One region of the Idiomarina sp. OXR-189 genome, then DNA from elsewhere that is predicted to be linked to it. Evidence: predicted binding sites of a transcription regulator. Region 1 holds the regulator's gene; the other holds the start of a gene.
What was found. Region 1 encodes sigma-54, which starts transcription at its own class of promoters, with help from an activator protein. Its sites were predicted from a motif close to GTTGGCACGNNNNTNGNNT; they were not measured.
Positions count from the first base shown of each region.

Region 2: a site for sigma-54 is predicted at 4,233-4,251, ahead of UM402_RS00065 (DUF4168 domain-containing protein). Genes of this name have one in related genera too.

Region 1 covers NZ_CP139706.1:431,702-439,520, reverse strand. Annotated here, with positions in the region: gene mlaE (lipid asymmetry maintenance ABC transporter permease subunit MlaE) at 1-166, opposite strand, end outside; gene mlaF (phospholipid ABC transporter ATP-binding protein MlaF) at 163-963, opposite strand; gene UM402_RS02115 (TetR/AcrR family transcriptional regulator) at 1,063-1,650, opposite strand; gene UM402_RS02110 (KpsF/GutQ family sugar-phosphate isomerase) at 1,791-2,768, shown strand; gene kdsC (3-deoxy-manno-octulosonate-8-phosphatase KdsC) at 2,770-3,324, shown strand; gene lptC (LPS export ABC transporter periplasmic protein LptC) at 3,321-3,884, shown strand; gene lptA (lipopolysaccharide transport periplasmic protein LptA) at 3,853-4,389, shown strand; gene lptB (LPS export ABC transporter ATP-binding protein) at 4,391-5,116, shown strand; gene UM402_RS02085 (RNA polymerase factor sigma-54) at 5,138-6,598, shown strand; gene hpf (ribosome hibernation promoting factor) at 6,625-6,912, shown strand; gene ptsN (PTS IIA-like nitrogen regulatory protein PtsN) at 6,916-7,386, shown strand; gene rapZ (RNase adapter RapZ) at 7,377-7,819, shown strand, end outside.
Region 2 covers NZ_CP139706.1:10,040-17,858, reverse strand. Annotated here, with positions in the region: gene UM402_RS00075 (acetolactate synthase large subunit) at 1-893, opposite strand, end outside; gene UM402_RS00070 (TonB-dependent receptor) at 1,021-3,588, opposite strand; gene UM402_RS00065 (DUF4168 domain-containing protein) at 3,812-4,186, opposite strand; gene UM402_RS00060 (HAMP domain-containing sensor histidine kinase) at 4,356-5,843, shown strand; gene UM402_RS00055 (sigma-54-dependent transcriptional regulator) at 5,843-7,183, shown strand; gene UM402_RS00050 (type 1 glutamine amidotransferase domain-containing protein) at 7,258-7,819, shown strand, end outside.

The DNA.
Region 1 (7,819 bases):
CCATTGATAAAACGCCAACAACGTACATTTGCTTAATAAACAATGGCCATGATTTACGTGGCTGGGGCTTGCCAATAATGGCACTGACAAACATGGCTAACGCAAAACCTATACCTGCCACGCTATCGAGCACACGACGGCCGACATTTTCGAAAAACTGACTCATTTTTCGCCTCCGAGTAAGTCCGTCGTGAAGTCGTCATTAGAATAATGGAACGCCACAGGACCGTCCGCATTCCCCTGTAAGAACTGCTTAATAATATCGGTGTCGTTATTTCTGAGCTCGTCGGGCGTGCCTTCACCAACCACTTTTTTGTCTGCTATAACGTACGCATAGTCAGCAATAGAAAGCACCTCTTTTACATCGTGAGAAACCACTATAGAGGTTAAGCCCAGCGATTGATTCAGTGATTTAATCAGTTTAACGATAACGCCCATTGAGATGGGATCCTGCCCGGCAAAGGGCTCGTCATACATAATTATGTCGGGGTCCAGTGCAATAGCTCTTGCCAGAGCAGCGCGCCGAGCCATACCACCGGATAATTCAGAGGGCATTAAGTCTCTCGCACCACGAAGTCCTACCGCTTCCAGCTTCATCAGTACAACACTGCGAATAATGTCTTCGGAAAGCTCGGTGTGCTCGCGCAACGGGAACGCCACATTGTCAAAAACAGACATGTCGGTAAACAGCGCACCACTTTGAAACAGCATGCTCATACGCTTCCTTAACTCATAGAGCTTATCTCTATTGAGTTTCGGAACCTCTTCCCCTGCAACTTTAATGCTGCCTTTGTTTGGTTTTAGTTGCCCACCAATAAGTTTTAGCAATGTGGTCTTCCCGATACCACTGGGGCCCATCACCGCTATCACTTTTCCTTTAGGCACAGTCAATGACAAACCGTTATATAAAGGCCTGTCACCATGCGCAAAATGAACGTCTTTTAACTCAACTAACTGTGTCACACGCTGTCCTGTTTCTCTCAACCGCCAAGCTTCATAAAAGCTGAAGAGTATAACGGTTTCCGGTTACATCCTGCACCGCAATAATTGTTGCAAAGTTTATCAGCTACCGGAGTTTGTTTCCGTTAATTTATCGATTTGATTCAGTAAATATTCCGCAAATTGCTCTCGTTCGGTCACGCATTGCTCGCACAAGTTCAGTTGCTCGAACAAACGCGCTCCATGCACCGAGTAAAACAGCATTCGCCCTACTTGTTCACCGAGGTGCCGCTCCATTTGCTTTATGGTGTCATTGACATGCCGTTTTAAAGGCTCGAGCAAATCTGGATTGCTCGCCGCGGCTGCCAACATCCCGCTACCCAATCGAGCACACTCAGCATCAGTATCTAAAGCCGCCAGTAATATACTCTTAGGTTCTTTATTTGGGTCATTTTCCAAACGTTCTAAATGCTCTTGCTTCAAACGCTCAAAACGCTCAACACGCCGCTGCAACATAGCTTGCAGCAATGCATCCTTATTAGAAAAATGATAAAGCAGGCCGCCTTTGCTAATTCCGGTCTGTTGGCTGAGCGCATCAAAGGTCAGGTGTAAAGCGCCTTCGCTTGCCACCAAGCTGTCCGCAGCATCGAGAATCAGCTCTTTATTGCTAGGCCGCCCCACCTTATTTTTATGCTGCATATTGTCGTGCATAAAGAACTCACTTTATAAACCGTCTGGTTGGTATAGTAATTAAATTCCGGCAAAATCGCAAGATTTCTCCCTACGCGGTAGGCATAACCTAAGTGAATAACGTATTATACCCCCAGTATAGTTAAGATTGGGAAAAAGCTATGAAGCAAGTGACCCAGAACTTCCGCCAATTAGGCCAACAAGTCCTGGATATTGAGAAACAGGCCATTGAAGGGCTGTATGAGTACCTTGATGACAACTTCGATGCTGCCTGCCAGACATTATTTAACTGCAAAGGCCGGGTTATCGTTACCGGCATGGGTAAATCAGGACACATTGGCGGGAAAATTGCGGCGACACTCGCCTCAACCGGAACACCATCGTTCTTCGTTCACCCGGGTGAAGCCAGCCACGGCGATCTGGGCATGGTCGCTGCTCAAGACGTTGTCATCGCTATTTCAAACAGCGGTGAAACATCAGAAGTTCTCAATATTTTGCCAGTTATAAAGCGCCTTGGTGTGCCGCTGATAGCCATGACAGGCAAGCCCGAGTCGACACTTGCCCGACTGGCTGATACACACGTTTGCATTGCAGTAGCACAGGAAGCCTGTCCGTTAGGTTTGGCGCCAACAGCCTCGACTACAGCAACCCTGGTGATGGGTGATGCGTTAGCCGTGGCCCTGTTAAACGCCCGTGGCTTTACGGCGGACGATTTTGCATTGTCACATCCTGGCGGTTCTTTAGGTAAGCGTTTGCTGCTTCGTTTGCAAGACATTATGCACACCGGCGAACGTATTCCGTTAGTGTCAGAAAGTGCCATTATTCGCGATGCATTGCTGGAAATGTCGCGTAAAGGTCTTGGTATGACGGCAATTACCGACGCACAAGGTCGACTGGCCGGTATTTTCACCGATGGCGATTTACGCCGCATTCTCGATAACCAAGTCGATGTACACACAACTTCTATTGCCGATGTTATGACTCGTTCTTGCACGACAGCAAATGCTGATATGCTGGCCGCAGAAGCCTTAAAACTTATGCAAGACCGCAAGATAAACGGCCTTATCATTACTGACCAGGAAGGCCGTCCTTGTGGCGCGATGAATATGCATGACTTACTGCAAGCAGGAGTTCTGTAACATGGAATGCATTAATACTTGGTATGGCGACATCGAAAAGCCATTGTTCGAGCGTTTTTCTCAAGTTCGACTGTTAGTGCTTGATATCGACGGTGTTTTTTCCGATGGTCGCATTTACCTCGGTAACGACGGAGAGGAACTAAAAGCTTTTCACACTCGTGACGGCTTTGGTATGAAAGCACTAAAGAATGCCGGTATAGAAACAGCCGTTATAACTGGCCGTCAATCGGACATCGTTCAGCAGCGCATGCAGCACTTGGATGTGTCTCACATTTATCAGGGACAAACGGATAAAACCCAGGCGTTCAACGAGGTTCTGTCTCAACACAACTTAAGTGCGGAACAAACCGCTTATGTGGGTGACGACACGCCGGATCTTGCACTAATACAACAGGCAGGCATTGGCGTAGCGGTGAAAGACGCACACCCGTCTGTTCAGCAACAGGCACAATATATTACCCGGTGCGCTGGCGGTTTTGGTGCCGTACGTGAAGTATGCGATTTAATTATGTTGAGCCAGGGGCTTTTGCATGACGCCAAAGGAGCCAGTGTGTGAATTGGCGTATCGTCGGTATTATTGTCCTTTTGTTTGGCTTAGGACTCTTACTTGTGCTGCGTCCTTTTAGTGATGACGGCGAAGAAGGCGCTGCTACTGCGACAAAGTTGATGCAGCCGGACTTTACGGCCTACGGCCTTGAGACCAAGATATTTGAGAGTGATGGTGCTTTGGCGCACCAAATTCGCTCTGAAGAAATGGCACACTACAACCAAATTGGTTTGACCGAACTGAAACAGCCAAAGTATTCCGTTTTTTCACAAGACGGTACTGAAACCTGGCAAGTCAGTGCGGAGCAAGGTACCTTTTACGATGACAAAACGCTGATTCTGGAGCGCAGTGTCGAGATACAGGCTTTGCAGGAAAGTTCACCAATACAACGCATCATGACAGAATACCTGGTTATAGACTTAGCCAATGAGTCCATGAGTACTGAATACCCAGTAATAATGCGAGGGCCACAAGTGGTCGTTCGTGGTGATGGTTTAAGCGCCGACATGAGCGCAGAAATAATGGAGTTAAAACGACATGTTAAAACGGTTTTCCAGCCAAAGTCTTAGCTTCCTGGCGCTATTAGTGCTTCCTTTGGCTGTTATGGCACAAGGAAAAGCTGATTTTAAAAAGCCAATGGAAGTCGAGTCGAGCCACGAGCAGTTCGACATCAAGAATAATAAGCTAGTACTGACTGACAACGTTATCATTCGGCAAGGTACCTTGCTTATTAAAGCTGACCGACTTGAAGCCTCCGCCAGTGAAAGCGGTGAACAAGCAGACACCTTTATTGCAGAAGGCTCTCCGGCAACCTATACACAAACGCTGGAAAACGGAAATGAAATTAGTGCTCAAGCCAATAAGATAACCTACTTCCAGACTGAGCAGCGGCTTGAACTCAGTGGCGATGCAAAAATTTCGCAAGGTACCAGTAGTTCAAGTGGCGATACTATTGTTTATGACTTGGCTGAGCAAACCATCTCGGCAAGCAGTTCTGATACCGATAACGGACGCGTGATTACGATATTTACGCCGAAAACAAAAGACGACAAAAACGATAACGAGAACCCTTAATATGGCAACCTTACGAGTTAAACATCTCGCCAAAAGCTTTAAGCGTCGTCAGGTTGTAAAAGACGTTAGTCTGGAAGTCAGTCAGGGCCAAATTATTGGGCTGTTAGGCCCAAATGGCGCAGGGAAGACAACAACCTTCTATATGATTGTCGGCTTGATCAACAGCGACAAAGGCCAGATTTTACTGGATAAAGACGACTTAACCGCTCTACCTATGCACGAGCGCGCTCGGCGCGGAATTGGCTACTTACCGCAAGAGGCGTCTATTTTCAGAAAATTGACCGTGCGTGATAACTTGATGGCTATTTTAGAAACTCGCAAAGAGCTCTCTGCAAACGAGCGCGAAGAGCAGCTCGACTCGCTGCTGGAGGAGTTTAATATTGGGCATATCGCTAATAGCCTGGGCATGAGTTTATCCGGCGGCGAAAGGCGCCGCGTTGAAATCGCACGCGCACTGGCTGCTGAACCCACGTTCATTCTGTTAGATGAACCTTTCGCAGGCGTTGACCCTATTTCGGTTATCGATATTAAGAAAATTGTTGAACATTTGAAGCAGCGTGGTATTGGTGTACTTATTACCGATCATAATGTCAGAGAAACGCTGTCCGTTTGTGAACACGCGTATATTGTTAGCCACGGAGAACTTATTGCCAGCGGAGATGCAGAAAGTATATTATCGAATCAACAGGTTAAAGACGTTTACCTCGGTGAGCAGTTCACCCTTTAATGTGATACCGGGACGATAACCATGAGACAAAGTCTGCAGCTAAAAATTGGTCAGCAACTGACCATGACGCCTCAGTTACAACAAGCTATACGCTTGCTGCAGCTCTCTTCGCTCGACTTACAGGCAGAGATTCAAGACGCTCTGGACAATAACCCATTGTTAGAAGTCGAGAGTGAGCAGTCCCAGGACAGCGACAGCGCGGATCATGTAAACTCCTTACATAAAGACGACAGCCAACGAGAAACATCCGACGTTATTAAAACTCAGGAAATGCCGGAAGATCTGCCTGTCGACAGTACCTGGGACGATACTTATTCGTCATCTACGCCAGTCAATGGCGCAGCATCGAGCAGTAAGTCGTACGACGGCGACTACGAGGTTTACCAAGGCTCAACCAGCGAATCTCTGCAGGATCATCTCATTTGGCAAATGCAGCTCTCACACTTTTCTGAGGAAGACACCGCCATTGGCGAAGCCATTATTGAGGCTATTGACGACAACGGTTATTTAACCGCAGATATCGACGACATTATAGAGTCTGTGCGCCTACCCGAGGTTGGCGAGGAAGAAGTTTGCATGGTACTCAAGCGCATTCAACATTTCGACCCTGTCGGAGTTGGTGCGCGCACAGTCAGTGAGTGTCTCGCCATTCAGTTAAGACAACTGGATGACCGCACGCCCTTCAAATATGACGCCCTAACCCTTGTTTGCGATCATATGGACTTGTTAGGCAACCGCGACTTTCGCAATATTCAGCGCAAACTAAAGCTAACAGAAGGCGACTTGCGGGAAGTGATGCGCCTGATTCAGCAAATGCACCCGCATCCGGGCGAGCAAATTGCTCAGCAAGAAGTCGAGTACGTTATTCCTGACGTTGCAGTCATGAAAAAGAATGGCCGCTGGGTGGTCGAATTAAACCCCGATAGCGTACCTAAATTAAAGGTCAATGAAGAATACGCGGCACTGAGTAAAGCGGCGAAGTCCTCGGCAGACAGTCAGTATATTAAAAACCATACGCAAGAAGCTCGTTGGTTTATTAAAAGCCTCGAAAGCCGTAATGAAACACTGCTGAAAGTTGCCAACTGCATTGTCCAGCGCCAGCAAGGCTTTTTTGAGTACGGCGAAGAGGCAATGAAGCCTATGGTACTCAACGATGTCGCCGAAGCGGTAGAAATGCATGAAAGTACTATTTCACGGGTAACGACGCAGAAGTTTCTGCACTGCCCAAGAGGTATATTTGAGCTGAAATACTTTTTCTCAAGCCATGTCAGTACAGAAGGTGGAGGTGAGTGTTCAAGTACCGCAATACGTGCTTTAATTAAGAAGTTAGTCGCTGCAGAAAATCGTAGCAAACCATTAAGCGACAGCAAAATCGCTGAACTGATAGCCGAGCAAGGCATCAAAGTAGCGAGGAGGACAATTGCGAAGTACCGGGAATCATTGAATATTCCCTCATCGAGTCAACGCAAGAGTCTTTTATAACTTGTAAACTGCAGAAGGAAGACGTTATGCAAATTAATCTTACTGGTCATCATATCGATATCACTGAGTCTCTGCGTGAGTATGTGGATACAAAATTTGCTAAGTTAGAGCGCCATTTTGACCATATAACCAACGTTCACGTCATCCTTAATGTTGAAAAAACGAATCAAAAAGCAGAAGCTACCGTGCATTTGAACGGCGGTGAAATTTTTGCTGACTCTGTTCACGATGATATGTACGCAGCCATTGATGGTTTAATCGATAAGCTTGACCGTCAGGTTATTAAACACAAAGAAAAAATGAAAAAGCATTAGTCCATGCAAATAAGTGAGTTGTTAAGCCCCGACTGCACCAAGTGTGCAGTCGAGGGTGCAAGTAAAAAGCGGGTATTAGAAACCATTAGCCAAATTGTCGCGCCGAAACTGTCAGGCATTACCCGTCATGACATTTTTGAAAGCCTTATAAATCGCGAGCGCTTGGGAAGTACCGGCATTGGTTTAGGTATTGCGATACCCCATGGACGACTCGCTAAAGCCAGCCATCCGGTTGCCGTATTATTGACGTTGGATGAGCCGATTGAATTTGACGCTATTGATAACCAGCCGGTTGATATTATTTTTGCGCTGTTAGTGCCTGAGTCAGAGCATGAAAACCATTTACAAACACTGGCCGCAGTTGCACGTCGTATGAACGACAAAGATTGCACCAGAGCACTTCGCAACGCTGATACAGACAACGCACTTTATCAACTATTTATTGGGGAAGGTGAAGATAAGCCATGCAACTGATTATTGTCAGTGGTCGCTCGGGATCGGGTAAAACTATCGCCCTTCGAGTACTCGAGGATCTTGGCTTTTACTGTGTCGACAACTTACCCATTAGCCTACTACCAACACTGGTCCATGCGGTCATGGAACAGTATTCTAAAATCGCCATAAGCATTGACGTTCGCAACTTGCCAGAGCATTCAGAAGAGCTGCTCGATTCACTTAATTTTTTACCCAAAGGGGTTGAACCCGAAGTTCTATTTATTGATGCCGACGACAACACCCTGCTTAAGCGATTTGGTGAAACACGCCGATTGCACCCGCTGTCGCAAAAAGAGTTACCTTTGGTTGATGCGTTACAAGCTGAACTGAAGTTGCTAGAGCCTATTATGGAACGCGCCACCTGGCGCCTCGACAGCAGCGACTTGTCATTGCATCAACTGAGCGAAGAGGT
Region 2 (7,819 bases), 420 kb from region 1:
CCCTGGAAATTAATGTGAACCACTTTTCTGTCGTCGTTTACCCCCGTTTTCATCATAAAGGGCGGCTTCTCGACAACATCGTGCCCCACATTAAGAATTAAGTCTGCTTTTTCAATGGCACGGTGCGGGTAGTCACCGTCTGAAACCGCAGCGTTGCCTAGCCAGCGAGGGTGATCTTCGTTGATAACCCCTTTACCCATTTGAGTCGTAATAAACGGAATGCCGGTTTTATCGACAAAGGCTCTTAACATTTTCGCCGTAATTTTACGGTTTGCCGCGGCACCAATAAGTAACACCGGATGTTTTGCATCTTTCAGTAATTGCAGAACATGACGAACCGCTTTATGTTCAGTTATAGGACGGCGCGAGAAACTCGGAGTTATTGGGTTAGCACTCACTTCCTCACGAGCAATGTCGTCCGATAATTCCAGGTGTGAAGCACCCGGGCGCTCATCTTCCGCTCGGCGAAAGGCTTCGCGGATATGTGCCGGAATACTATTAGCGCTAATAATAGGCTGTGTGTATTTGGTAATGGGCGTCATCATGTCGACAACATCGATAATCTGGAACTGGCCCTGCTGGCGCTCTTTAATAGGTTTTTGGCCTGTAATTACGACCATAGGCATAGCACCTAGCTGCGCATAAGCGACCGGAGTAACCAGGTTGGTCGCGCCCGGTCCTAACGTCGACAAACAAACACCTGGTTTGCCGGTAAGTCGACCATAAGTGGCGGCCATAAAGCCGGCACCTTGCTCATGACGAGTTAGAATAAGCTCGATATTAGATTTTGAAAGAGACTCTAATAAGTCCAGATTTTCTTCGCCCGGAATACCGAAAACGTATTCAACACCTTCGTTCTCCAGAGCTTTTACGAATAAATCGGATGCTTTCACGTCGCTGTCTCCTTGCGTTAATTCTTTTTAGTTTAATGAGTTACGTAAAGCATAGGAGATATGATCAAAAAAATCCGCAATCAGACCTAACTGATTGCGGATTTTACAGTCTGCTAAGACTTAGTTATTAAAACGAGTAACTGACTTTGGTATAAACAAAGCGACCACGAGGGTTGTGAACGCTTGGAGCATAACCGTAAAGGTCAGTGTTAAACGCTTCTGGTGGCTCTTCGTCAAACAGGTTAGTTGTACCAAGAGTAACGCGAAGCTGAGAAGTCACGTCATAGTAAGCTTGTAAATCAACCAGTAGTTGTTTATCAACCATACGAGTTTCTTCACTCTCAACTAAAGCCGGTGCCTGGTAGTCTTCAAACTCACCAATGTAGTTAAGGTTTAAATTAACCCCTAACGCATCCTGGCTCCACTCAGCACGACCTGTCCAGCGATGCTCTGGATACTCATATTCACCGGCGTAGTCGATACCGTCTTTTTCAAACTTACTCATGTATGACCAATCAAAGCCAAATCGAACCGTACCCATACCTTGAGTATCCCAGTTGTAGTTGGCTGATAAATCAAGACCGGCAGCTTCCTGGCTTGATAAGTTGACATAAGTGTTATACAGCGTTGCGAGCTCACCTAACTCGTCGCCAGGTAGAGGGGCGCGGCGAACGCAGATGTCGCTACTTTGGTCATTACAATTATCGTCATAAACGTTTTCAAAATCGTTTTGAACAATTTTGTTGTCTTGCTCAATGGACCAGTAGTCAGCTGAAACATCGAAATCATCTGTAATCTGCCAAACAGCACCTAAGTTATAGTTAGATGATTCTTCTGGCTGCAAGCCGTCTGAGCCTGAGAATACAATAGTGTAGTCAAGCGGGACACAGCTTTCACCATCCGTTTCACAGCGGTAGGTATCTGTGAAGAATGTCGATACTTGAGACGGACCTAAACCAATTTGAGCCAGTGATGGTGCGCGGAAACCTTCACCATAAGATGCGCGAAGGGTTACGTCTTCTGTTGGACGCCATTGAAGCTTAAACTGAGGGTTAAAGGTTGATCCAAAATCACTGTAATCATCATAACGACCAGCAGCAGTCAGCTCGAGTGTGTCAGTAATTGGAATTAAGAACTCCATGTAAGCTGCCCACTGATCGCGTTCTGCTTCTGCCTGTACTGACTCAGTACCAAAAATTAAACCGCGTTGGAACTGATCATCTGGCTGGTCAAATACGTCTTCTTCACGATACTCAAGACCGGCCGCCATAGACACATAATGATCGCCTAGCTGGAAAGCTTCACCCGCGATGCTTGCATCAATAGCCGTTAAGTGTGACTCACCACGACGAACCAAAGAGGTTGTTATGTCGTTAATGACTTCAGGGTCGTTAATCGTACCGCCAAATGGATTGTAGTTCCCGGCGTTAATTTCTTCTTGTAGGAAGTCAGTGCGCACCCAGCCTTGTTCACGAGAACCTGTCTGCATACCTTCACTGCGGCCTTTCTGGTAAGAAACATCCCAGCCCCAGCCATTTAAATCACCGCGTAAACCAGCAATAAAGCGTAAGGTATCCGACTCAACGTCCCAGATACGAGGGCCTGCATCAACGGTACGGAAAAAGTTGATGTCTACACGCTCACCCCAAGGGTTGTTAGGGTGGTCTGCTGGCACATAAAGGCCTGCGTCTGCATCTAGTGGAGTTGGTGCACCACCAGCTTTAGAACGGTTATGCTGAGCGGCTATTTCAATGTAACCTTCGACGTCACGAGAAAACTCTTTGCGAGATTGGATTATTGCGCCCACACGCTCTGCTTCAGGGAAGATTTGAGCATAAGGACCGTAATCAAATACACAGCGAGTACCTACTTCAGAGCCAGGAGGGCAATCTGGATCGGGTTGCTCAGCTCCGTCAACGATAAAGCTTCCTGGGAAACCACGAGAAGAACGGAAATCGTTACCACCCCAAGGTGCTTGGTTTGCTGTGCCGTTACGACCAAATTCAGCACCGACTATAGAGGTGTTTTTCCAGTAGTCTAGAATCATGGTGGTGTTACTGTCATCACCACCGGTACCCCAGACTAAGCTCATGCTGGTTTCTTCGTAGTTCACATCACCGGTGGTACCACCGTGACTAGCTGTTAATTCAGTACCGACGAAATCGTCGCGTAGAATGATGTTTACAACACCGGCTACGGCGTCAGAACCATAAATAGCCGACGCACCGTCTTTAAGAATATCGATACGTTCAATGGCTGCGACTGGAATCGAGTTAATATCGACAAATGAATTAGCAACGCCTTCTGCGAACGAAGATACAGCGACACGACGTCCATTTAACAGAACCAAGGTCGAATCTGCACCGAAGCCACGCAAACTGATTGCAGCGGCACCGTTTGCAGTGGTGTCCTGACTGTTACCTTGAGTTGAGAAAGTGCCTACGCCGGCTGATGGCAGACGCTCTAAAAGTTGCTGAAGGTTGTTGAAACCGGAAGCTTCAATACTTTCCCGGTCGATAACTTCGACTGGAGAAGCGCCTTCCATATCGGTTCTCGAAATACGTGAACCTGTAACCTGAATTCGTTCTAAACGCTCATCTTCTGCTTGAGCGTCCTCTTGTGCAAAACTGCTTGGCGAATGAAACAGTGCGCCAACAGCTAGAGCACATAATGAGTACTTAAATGCTGTTTTCATTGTTGTTCTCCCCGCGATGGATAACATTTTGTTTTTGTTGTGACTATCGATGATAGTACTTAGTTGTTATTACACCAAATTAACAAATGATCAAGCGTTACACGGTAAATTGTGGGGATAGGTGGTAATTATGGTGGGACCACTACGACTTTAGTCGTAGTTACAAACAAAAACGGCCGACTAAATTGCCGACCGTTTCTCAATGGGGTTTCGCTAAAACGAATTAAGAATCAGAGGTTAACTCTTCTAAACGAGCGCGCAGTTCTTCGTCGTTTTGAGCTTGCTGAATAATCATGTTGTACTCTTGCGGAGTAAGGCCAGCGTCTTCAACAGCTGCAATCATTTCTTCTTGAGCTGACTGTTGAATTCCACGAGCTTCTTCCTGGTTTTCAGCGTTTTGGAACTTTTCACGATACTTTTCAGTAACGCCTTGCACTTCTTCCATTGCTGAAACAAATTTAACTAACATGCCTTCAGTAATTTCCTGAGTTTGCTGCTGTTGCTGAGCCATGTTGCCTTGAGCTTGTTGCTCTTGAGCCATAGCTGCAGTGCTACCCAGTGCGAATACCGTTGCTAATGCGATAATTGTCTTTTGCATGATAATCTCCTTGTTGATTCTGTCAGAGTTACTAACGCTCTTACTAAAGCGAAGACTGTGCCAACTTTTCAAGTTTATGTTTTTAAAGGTTTTTATGTTGTCCGATTAAAATCAACAGAAAGAATCCTTAAAAATGTGTATCCTGAAGACACAGTCAAAGGAGGCGTGTGTGACAAAAGTATACAATTGGTCTCTATCGAGCCTGCAACGGCGGCTACTGGCTTATGTTGTGGTTCCTATGCTGCTGATATCGGGCGCGGCAATCACCGTTGGTCTTCAGGTAGCTTCAGAAAATGCTAATGACCGCCTGAAAAGCGACTTAGAGTTATTGGGACGCGCGATTAGCTTACCTATTAGTGATGCGTTGCTGAATAACGACTTAGATACGGTGCAGGCCAACCTGGACTCAGTATTTAGCATTGGCCGGGTTTATGGAGCCTCTGTATATAACGTCTATGGTGAGCAGGTTGCTGAAGCGGGCGTAACGGAAACCGATTTAAGTAACAGCCGCCTTGCTTTGCAAACGGTCCAAACAGGCATTAAACAAGATGACTATCGTCGTGTAGAGGGACGTGATGTATTTTCCCAGTTTCTCCCTATTGTTGACAGAGGCGGCCGAATTATCGGGTTATTGCAAATTAACCGACGTGCCAGCGATTTCGATGAGTCTTTCGAAGAGCTTAGCCAATATGCTTGGCTAACCTGGGGAGCCTTTGCGCTCATTACCATAGCGGTGCTGGTTTTTGGACACTATCGAGGCGTTGGGCGACATGTGGTTCAATTGAAAGACGCCATGTTGCAAGTGGCTGGGGGGAACCGTACAGCCCGTGTAAAACCTGAGGGACCTTCTGAGTTGCAGGAGGTTGCGCAAGGGCTTAACCGAATGTTGGACAGCATAGAGCAAGCCGAAAAAGAACTAGAACAACGCCGAGAACACGAAGCCTCACTTCAGCAAGCATTACGCGAGCAGGAAAAAATGGCGGCAATAGGTAGCGTTGCCAGCGGCGTTGCACACGAACTAGGGGCTCCGCTTACCGTTATCGACGGACGTGCCAGCCGGCTACTAAGAACCCACAAAGATGAAGAAAGTCAGCGTCAATTGCAGGCCGTTCGCGGTCAGGTGCAGCGGTTAACCGGATTGGTCAACCAACTTCTCGCGTTCTCCAGAACGCCAGTTCAGCACCGCGAGTCTATAGCGCTGGCAACCTTGATAGATACGGCAATAACCAGCATTCAGTTTGAGCAAGACAAAGGAGCCGCCAGAGTCGAACTGGGTGAGTTACCTGCTGTCACACTAAAAGTTGATATTAAACGGTTGGAACTGGCCTTGGTCAACGTGATGCGTAATGCGCTACAGGCAGCACAGCACGTGGTGAATATAAACGCAGAGGTCGACAGCAATAGAACGTTGAAAATAATTATTGATGATGACGGTGAGGGTCTGCCTGACAATATGAAAGAAAAAGCCTTGCACCCGTTTGAGACCAATAAACCACAAGGTAAAGGCACCGGTCTGGGGCTGACGATAGTGAAACATGTTTTGAGTGATCATCAGGGCGAATTGACGTTAACGAATAACGATAAGGGTGGCTGTCGCGTCATTTTATGTTTGCCGGCATCGAGTCTGGCCGATAAGCCTGCACTAGGAGGTCAATAATGGCGGTACTTAAAGCTGTCATAGGTGTTGTTGAAGATGACCCTGCATTACAGGAGCTTTTGGTCGAAGAACTTGAAGCGGAAGGCTACCAGGTGGATGCCTGGGGAAGTTTAGAAGACTTTAAGAGCAGCAATGCAAGCCCTGACTTAATTGTCAGCGATATACGCCTGCCCGGAGAATCGGGTTTAACCTTACTGGAAGACTTGAAGCAGCACGATAACCCGCCTGCGCTACTGCTGATAACGGCATTTGGCACGGTCGACCAGGCGGTTGATGCGCTGAAAAAAGGTGCCGATGACTTTCTGACAAAACCGCTGGATATTGAGCACTTGCTGTTGAGCGTTGATCGAATATTAGAGCATCGCTCATTACAGCGGGAACTGAAACGTTATAAACAGCAGCAGAAAGGCCCCGGTGGCTTGGTGGGGCAAAGTCCGGCTATGCGCAAGCTTTATGACCAAATTGAGCACATTGCCCCAACAGGCGGTAGTGTTCTTATTACCGGCGAAAGTGGTACAGGTAAGGAATTAGTCGCTAAAGCCCTGCATGAACTGAGTGATAGATCTGACAAACCTTTCCAGGCAGTAAACTGTGCGGGTATTCCAGCCGACTTAATGGAAAGTGAGTTTTTTGGTCATGCGGCGGGGGCTTTTACCGGCGCGCAGAATAAGCGGCAGGGGCTTTTAAAGCAAGCCGACGGCGGCACCTTATTGTTGGATGAGATTGGCGAAATGCCAATGGCGCTTCAGGCCAAATTATTGCGTGTTTTGCAAGAAGGCACGATAAGAGCCGTTGGTAGCGACAAAGAAGAGCAAGTTGATGTTCGCATTCTTGCTGCGACGCACCAGGATTTAGAGCGGTTGGTTGAAGAGGGCAAATTCCGGCAAGATTTATTTTATCGTCTGGAGACGTTTAGCCTGCGAGTTCCTCCTTTACGAGAACGAGGAGAGGATATAGAGCGACTGGCAAACTTCTTTCTTCAGCAGCAACAGAAAAGCAGTGATAAAACAGTACGTGGAATTTCAGCGGAAGCATTAGATTTGCTGTATCGGTATCCATTTCCGGGGAACGTTCGGGAGCTTCAAAACGCCATAGAGCGGGCGTTTGCGTTTTCCAGTGACGAGACCCTGTCGGTAGACGACTTTCCGCAGCGTATAGTCGAGAAAAGTGATACCAGTCAGCCGGCGGCAACGTCAGCCTGGCCAACGTTAGATGAGCACCAAAGCCAGTACATAAGGAAAGTTTTAGAGCATACCGGTGGCAATAAGTCACAGGCGGCACAAATACTCGGTGTTACACGCCGTACGCTGTATCGCTGGCTTGATAACGAAGCGGAGTGATCAAAGTGGTGATTTTTTGCGTAAAATGCACGTAAGTTTACAGAGAATTTCACACGAAATTTAAGGAGTACCCAGTGAAAGTATTAATGGTCTTAACCTCACACGACAAGCTTGGCGACACTGGCCATAAAACTGGCTTTTGGGTTGAGGAATTTGCTGCGCCTTACTATGTCTTTGTGGATGCAGGTGTCGATGTAACGCTGGCGTCTCCTAAAGGCGGTAAGCCACCAATGGATCCGAACAGTACAGCGCCGGATGCGCAAACCGAGGCTACTGAGCGTTTAGAGAAAGACTCAACAGCGCAACACAAGCTGGAAACAACTTGCACGTTGGACGATGTTGACCCTGACGACTTTGACGCTATTTTCTATCCAGGTGGACACGGGCCCTTATGGGATTTAACCAACAATGAGCAGTCTATTAAGCTTATTGAGCACTTCTGGAGTAAAGGTAAGCCGGTGTCGGCAGTATGTCATGCGCCAGCGGTATTACTGAACGCGAAAACGCCAAGCGGCGACCCCATTGTTCAGGGCCGTACCGTCACAGGCTTTAGTAACACAGAAGAGGCTGCCGTCGAGTTGACCAATGTTGTTCCTTTCTTACTGGAAGACGAACTCACAGCAAAAGGCGGTCACT